2 regions of the Mesorhizobium sp. NZP2298 genome follow, and region 2 is predicted to be linked to the other one. Evidence: riboswitches for the same ligand, from Rfam matches in the RefSeq annotation. Region 2 holds a riboswitch; the other holds the start of a gene.
What was found. Region 2 has a riboswitch for S-adenosylmethionine ahead of EB231_RS34165 (O-succinylhomoserine sulfhydrylase). Riboswitches for the same ligand answer to the same signal wherever they lie in the genome.
Positions count from the first base shown of each region.

Region 1: another riboswitch for S-adenosylmethionine. It lies ahead of metX (homoserine O-acetyltransferase MetX); the one in region 2 lies ahead of EB231_RS34165 (O-succinylhomoserine sulfhydrylase).

Region 1 covers NZ_CP033365.1:1,704,903-1,708,310, forward strand. Annotated here, with positions in the region: gene metW (methionine biosynthesis protein MetW) at 1-103, opposite strand, end outside; gene metX (homoserine O-acetyltransferase MetX) at 162-1,331, opposite strand; SAM riboswitch at 1,439-1,516, opposite strand; gene hisC (histidinol-phosphate transaminase) at 1,664-2,773, shown strand; gene EB231_RS08305 (prephenate/arogenate dehydrogenase family protein) at 2,812-3,408, shown strand, end outside.
Region 2 covers NZ_CP033365.1:7,205,519-7,208,926, forward strand. Annotated here, with positions in the region: gene araD1 (AraD1 family protein) at 1-219, shown strand, start outside; gene EB231_RS34160 (2'-deoxycytidine 5'-triphosphate deaminase) at 706-1,800, opposite strand; SAM riboswitch at 1,897-1,974, shown strand; gene EB231_RS34165 (O-succinylhomoserine sulfhydrylase) at 2,031-3,221, shown strand; gene EB231_RS34170 (ceramide glucosyltransferase) at 3,255-3,408, opposite strand, start outside.

The sequences.
Region 1 (3,408 bases), 1.8 Mb from region 2:
GCAAGGAGCCGTCGCCCGAACCGACGTCGAGCACGCGCGACCGTGGCGGGATGAGGTTGGCGACGACCTCGAGGTCGACGCGCTGGCTGCCGTTGACGCTCATGATGTCGCCTCCTGTGTGGCGCATGATCCCGATCCTGAAAGTCTGCAACTTTGCGGGGTCATGCGCTCAGCCCTCTTGCGCGGGCCGCCGAGCCGATGAAGCCGTTGATGGCGGCGAACAGTTCCGGCTCGTCGAGCAGGAAGGCGTCGTGGCCGCGATCGGTCTCGATCTCGACGAAGGACACCGAGGCGCCGGCGGCGTTGAGCGCGTGCACGATGGAGCGGCTCTCCTCGGTCGGAAACAGCCAGTCCGAAGTGAACGACACCAGGCAGAAACGGGTCTTGGTGCCGGCAAAGGCATCCGCCAGCCTGCCGCCATGATCGGCGGCGAGGTCGAAATAGTCCATCGACCGCGTCATGTAGAGATAGGAGTTGGCGTCGAAGCGGTCGACGAAGGTCATGCCCTGGTGGCGCAGATAGCTTTCGATCTGGAAGTCGGCGTCGAAGCCGAAAGTCAGGTGGTCGCGATCCTGCAAATTGCGGCCGAATTTTCGATGCAGCGCGGCTTCCGACAGATAGGTGATGTGGGCCGCCATGCGCGCCACCGCCAGGCCCTTTTCCGGGCGCTTGCCATGCTCGAAATATTTGCCGCCATGCCAATCCGGATCTGCCATGACGGCCTGCCGGCCAACTTCATGGAAGGCGATGTTCTGCGAGGAATGGCGGGCACCCGTGGCGATCGGCAGCGCTGAAAAGACACGCTCGGGATAGCTCGACGCCCATTCCAGCACCTGCATGCCGCCCATCGAGCCGCCGAGCACGCAGAACAGTTTCTCGATGCCGAAATGATCGACCAGCATCTGCTGCGCGCGCACCATGTCACGGATGGTGATGACCGGTAGGTCGAGCCCATAGGGCTTGCCGGTGGCGGGATTGGTCGAGGCGGGGCCGGTGGAGCCGAGGCAGCCGCCGATGACATTGGAGCAGATGACGAAGAAGCGGTTGGTGTCGATGATCTTGCCGGGGCCGATCAGCACTTCCCACCAGCCCGGCTTGCCGGTTACCGGGTTGGTGTTGGCGACATGCTGGTCGCCGGTCAGCGCATGGCAGACGAGAATGGCATTGGAGCGGGCATCGTTCAGCGTGCCATAGGTCTGGTAGGCGATCTGGAATGGCGACAAAAGCGTGCCGGCGTCGAGCTTGAGCGGCTTATTGGGCCCGAAGCGCAACACCGGGCTCGACGGCTGGTCGGCCTCGTTGTTGGTCTTTCCTGCGCGCAGAGCGGCCATTCACGTACTCACTTGCTGCATCGTGCCCGACGAAAAATCGCCGCCGACGCGTTTTGTCCGGCCGGCCGCGGACAATAAAAAACCGGCATTGCCTTCGCAAAGCCGGTTACGTCACGCAAACGGCCCTTTAGCGAATTGTTTAACGTGGCTGCAAGCCGACCGGCCAAATCACCACGGAACTGTCATTGTCCTTCTAGAACTCGCCCGCCTCGCCGTCAATGCCGGAGGCTGTGCCGGCGCTGGCCCCACCGCCGCCTCTCGACATTGCCGTCCATGGCTTGTATTTCCGCTGCGGCCTCCGGATGGAGGCATTTTCGACGGATTTTGCAAAAATGAACCACACACCGGATCAGGCACGTCCAACCCCGCGCGCGGGCATCATGGACATAGACGCCTACGTGCCCGGCAAGAGCACGGCGCCGGCCGGTGTCGCCAAGGTCTACAAGCTGTCGTCGAACGAGAACCCGCTCGGCCCCTCACCTAAGGCGATCGAAGCCGCGCGTGAGGTTGCCGCCAAACTCGACATCTATCCCGACGGTACCGCCAAACGGCTGCGCGAGGCGATCGCCGAGGTGCATGGGCTCAATGCGCAGAATATCATCTGCTCGAACGGTTCCGACGAGATTCTGGGCCTGCTGGCACAAACCTATCTCGCGCCCGGTGACGAAGCGATTTTCACCGAACATGCATTCATGGTCTACAAGATCTACATCCAGTCTGCCGGCGCCGCGCCGATCGCGGTCAAGGAGACCGACGAGCGTGCCGATATCGATGCGATGCTGGCCGCCGTCACGCCACGCACGAAAATCGTCTTCCTCGCCAATCCCAACAATCCGACCGGCACCTATGTGCCGTTCCAGGAGGTGCGCCGCCTGCATGCCGGCCTGCCGCGAAACGTGCTGCTGGTGCTCGACGCGGCCTATGCCGAATATGTCCGCCGCAACGATTATGAAGCCGGCATCGAGCTGGTCGGCAGCGCCGAGAACGTGGTGATGACGCGTACCTTCTCCAAGATCGGCCTTGGCGGGGCGCGGATCGGCTGGATGTACGGGCCGATGCACATCGTCGACGCCATCAATCGCGTGCGCGGCCCCTTCAACGTCAATGCGACGGCGATCGAGGCTGGCATCGCCGCGATCCGCGACCGCGCCCATGTCGAGCGCAGCGTGGCGCACAACGAGACCTGGCTCACCTGGCTGACCGCAGAGATGACCGGGCTCGGACTGCGGGTGACGCCCAGCGTCGGCAATTTCCTCCTCATCCATTTTCCCGACGACCAGAAGCATTCAGCGGCGGCGGCGGACGATTACCTGACCGCGCGCGGCTATATATTGCGGCGTGTTTCCGGCTACGGCTTCCCCAACGCGCTGCGCATGACCGTTGGCACAGAAGAGGCCAATCGCGGCGTCGTCGCCGCGCTCGCGACATTCCTGAAAAGCTAGAACGCCCGAAAGCTGTAACGCCCGAAAGCTGTAACGACATGACATCACCGATGTTTGAAAAGATCGCGCTGGTCGGCATCGGCCTCATCGGCTCGTCGCTGGCCCGCGTCATCCGCCGCGAGGGCCTTGCCGGCCACGTTGCCATCTCGACCCGCAGCACGGCGACGCTGGCGCGGGCGCAGGAGCTTGGGCTGGGTGATTCCTACACGACCGATGCCAAGGAAGCGGTCCGCGATGCGGATCTGATCATCGTCTCGGTGCCGGTCGGCTCGTCCGGCGCGGTGGCGCAGGAGATCGCGCCGGCGCTGAAGAAGGGCGCGATCCTCACCGATGTCGGCTCGACCAAGGCCTCCGTCATCGCGCAGATGCAGCCGCATGTGCCTGACGGCGTGCATTTCATTCCCGGCCATCCGCTGGCGGGTACCGAAAAATCCGGTCCGGATGCGGGTTTCGCCGACCTGTTCGACAATCGCTGGTGCATCTTCACGCCGCTGCCGGGCACCGATCCGGACGCGCTGGAGAAGCTGTCGGAATTCTGGCGCCGCTGCGGCGCAAACATCGACACGATGGACCCGCAGCATCACGACATGACGCTCGCCATTGTTTCGCATCTACCGCACATCATTGCCTACAAC
Region 2 (3,408 bases):
ATCGCCAATCTCGAACATCACCATTTCAAATATTCTGCGTTCCGCCAGCCGGGTGACGTGCATGTGCATATGTTCGGTACCGCGACACTGTCCTTCGCCGACGGCGTCAAGACCGAGGCCGGCGATGTGTTCGAGATCGAGGCGGGGGATTTCGGCCTGCCGCTGCGCAATCCGCTGGAGATCGAAAAGCCGGTAAAGGTGGCGGTGAAGGCGCTGTAGGACAGGACCGAGATTTTGGGGAAGGCATGAGACGCATCCGGCCGAGCCTCGCGTTCACAGGCATAGTGCTGGCGCTCGCCTGTTTCTACTCGACCGCTTACGCTGCCGGAAAATGCAGTCCAAAAACCTACCGTGAAGCCCGATCGGCAATATCAAGCCGCCTTCTAGCCACCGGATACTCAAATACGCAGGTGAACTTTCTCATGCGCAATGCGGATCGCATGACATCCGCGTTGCGCGCCGACGAGTTGAACGACAGCGGCCAGGCTTGCGGCATCGACTCCGCGAGAGCGCATGTCCTTGGATGCCTCAACAGGCAATTGTTCCCATTGGGTGCGGGCTCAAGCTCTCCGCTTGATGAAACGAAGCAGACCAAGGGGCAGGAAGCGTCTGACCGTGCGAGAGCTACTCTTTATCGGCCATTTCCATGCCTGCCTCGGCGCTGCGGAAGAATATCTTTTCCGCCACTGACATAACCAGGGAGGATCACCGCGCGGCGCGGAAATGCTTGGACAGCTTCAGGCCTTGCGCCTGATAGTTGGAGCCGAGATCGGTGCCGTAGAGAGCCTGCGGCCGCTTCAGCATGTGCTCGTAGACCAGCCGGCCGACGATCTGGCCGTGGTCGAGGATGAAGGGTACCTCGTGGCTGCGCACTTCGAGCACGGCCCGGCTGCCGGTGCCGCCGGCCGCCGAATGGCCAAAGCCCGGGTCGAAGAAGCCGGCATAATGGACACGGAATTCGCCGACCAGCGGGTCGAACGGCGTCATCTCGGCGGCATAGAGCGGCGGTACGTGCACCGCTTCCTGGCTGACGAGGATGTAGAATTCGTCGGGATCGAGCACCAGTTCGCCGGCCCCGCTCTTGTGGATCGGTTCCCAGAAATCGACGACATCCTGCGCCCCGCGCTTGTCGACATCGACAAGGCCGGTGTGATGCTTGCCGCGATAACCGACCAGACCCTCCTTGTCGCCATTGAGATCTATCGACAGCGCGATGCCGCCGCCCGAAATATTCGGCGGCTCGGTGGCGACCAGCATCTCGGCACGGTGCAATTCATGCAGTTCGCCCTCCGAGAGCAGCGCGTTGCCGGTGCGGAAGCGTATCTGCGACAGGCGCGAACCGGTGCGCACCACGATCGGGAAGGTGCGTGGGCTGACTTCCAGATAGAGCGGACCGTTGTAGCCGGCCGCGATCTTGTCGAACTCGTGGCCACGGTCGGTCATGACACGGGTGAAGATGTCGAGCCGCCCGGTCGAGCTTTTCGGATTGGCCGAGGCGGAAATCTCCGGCGGCAATGCCAGGCTCTCGAGCAAGGGCACGATGTAGACGCAGCCGGTTTCCAGCACCGCGCCGTCGGCAAGATTGATCTCGTGCAGCTTAAGCCGGTCGAGCTTCTCCGAAACCTTGTGATTGGGGCCGGGCAGGAAGGAGGCACGCACTCGCCAAGCCCGCTCGCCGAGTCTCAGATCGAGGCTGGCCGGCTGGATCTGGTCGGCATCGAGCGCGCGCGGCGACTTCAGCGCGCCAGACTGGAACAGCGCCGAAATGTCCTGATCGGGAAGAATGCCCGTCTCTCGCAAGGCTTCGCTCCTAGAGGCAGGCTTTGTCGAACCCGCTTGGTACAAACCTCTTAATGAAGCCGGCAATTGACGCAAGCGTGGGACGGGTCTAAAGGGTCGTTATCCCGTGGTGATTTGGCCGGTCGGCTTGCAGCCACGTTAAACAAGTCGCTAAAGGACCGTCGGGCCGCAAGGCCGTATGGACCGGTTGCGACTTTCGCGGCCGGTTTTTTTGTGTCTGGAACAAAGCGATGAGCACCAAGAAGCGCAACTGGAAGCCTCAGACAGCCCTCGTGCATGGCGGAACCCTGCGTTCCGGCTTCGGCGAAACCTCCGAAGCGATGTACCTGACGCAGGGCTATGTCTACAAAACGGCGCAGGCGGCCGAAGCCCGGTTCAAGGGCGAGGAACCGGGTTTCATCTATTCGCGCTACGCCAATCCGACCGTCGACATGTTCGAAAAGCGCATGTGCGCGCTCGAAGGCGCGGAGGATGCGCGCGCCACGGCATCGGGCATGGCCGCGGTCACGGCGGCCCTTCTGTGCAGCGTCAAGGCCGGCGACCATATCGTGGCGGCGCGCGCGCTGTTCGGCTCCTGCCGCTGGGTGGTCGAGACGCTGGCGCCGCGATACGGCATCGAGGCCACGCTGGTCGACGGCACCGACATCGCCAATTGGGAAAAGGCGGTCAGGCCCAACACCAAGCTCTTCTTCCTGGAAAGCCCGACCAACCCGACACTGGAAGTGGTCGACATCGCCGCGGTTGCCGCGCTTGCCAACTCCATCGGCGCACGGCTTGTCGTCGACAATGTCTTTGCCACGCCTTTGCAGCAAAAGCCGTTGCAGCTTGGCGCGCATATCGTCGTCTATTCGGCGACCAAGCACATCGATGGCCAAGGCCGCTGTCTGGGCGGCGTGATCCTGTCGGACAAGAAGTGGATCGACGAGAACCTGCACGACTATTTCCGCCACACCGGTCCCAGCCTGTCGCCCTTCAATGCCTGGACGCTGCTGAAAGGCCTGGAGACACTGCCGCTGCGCGTGCGCCAGCAGACGGAGAGCGCCGGCAGGATCGCCGACTTTCTCGCCGAACAGCCGCAGATTGCTCGCGTCATCTATCCCGGCCGCGCCGACCACCCGCAGGCCGATATCGTCAAGAAGCAGATGTCGGGCGGCTCGACGCTGATCTGCCTCGATGTGAAGGGCGGCAAGCAGGCTGCCTTCGCCCTGCAGAATGCACTCGACATCGTGCTGATCTCGAACAACCTTGGCGACGCCAAGAGCCTGATCACCCATCCGGCGACGACGACGCACAAGAATTTGAGCGACGAGGCCCGCGCCGAACTCGGCATCGGGCCTGGTACGCTGAGATTGTCGGCCGGCCTGGAAGACACCGACGACCTTCTGGAAGACATCGCACAGGCGTTGAAAGCCGCCAAATAGCAGGCCGTCCAGGCAGCGTCGCCTGCGGCGGGTTCAAGCGCGCGACGGTGCCTCTTCAAGTTCGGCGGCCTTGGTGCCGATGGTCATCGCATTGCCGCGCCAGTCGACGGCGCCACCGAGCCAGCCGCGTGCCCACATCGCCGGCAGGATCAGGTCACGCATCACGATCGCCGCGACCATGCGCGGC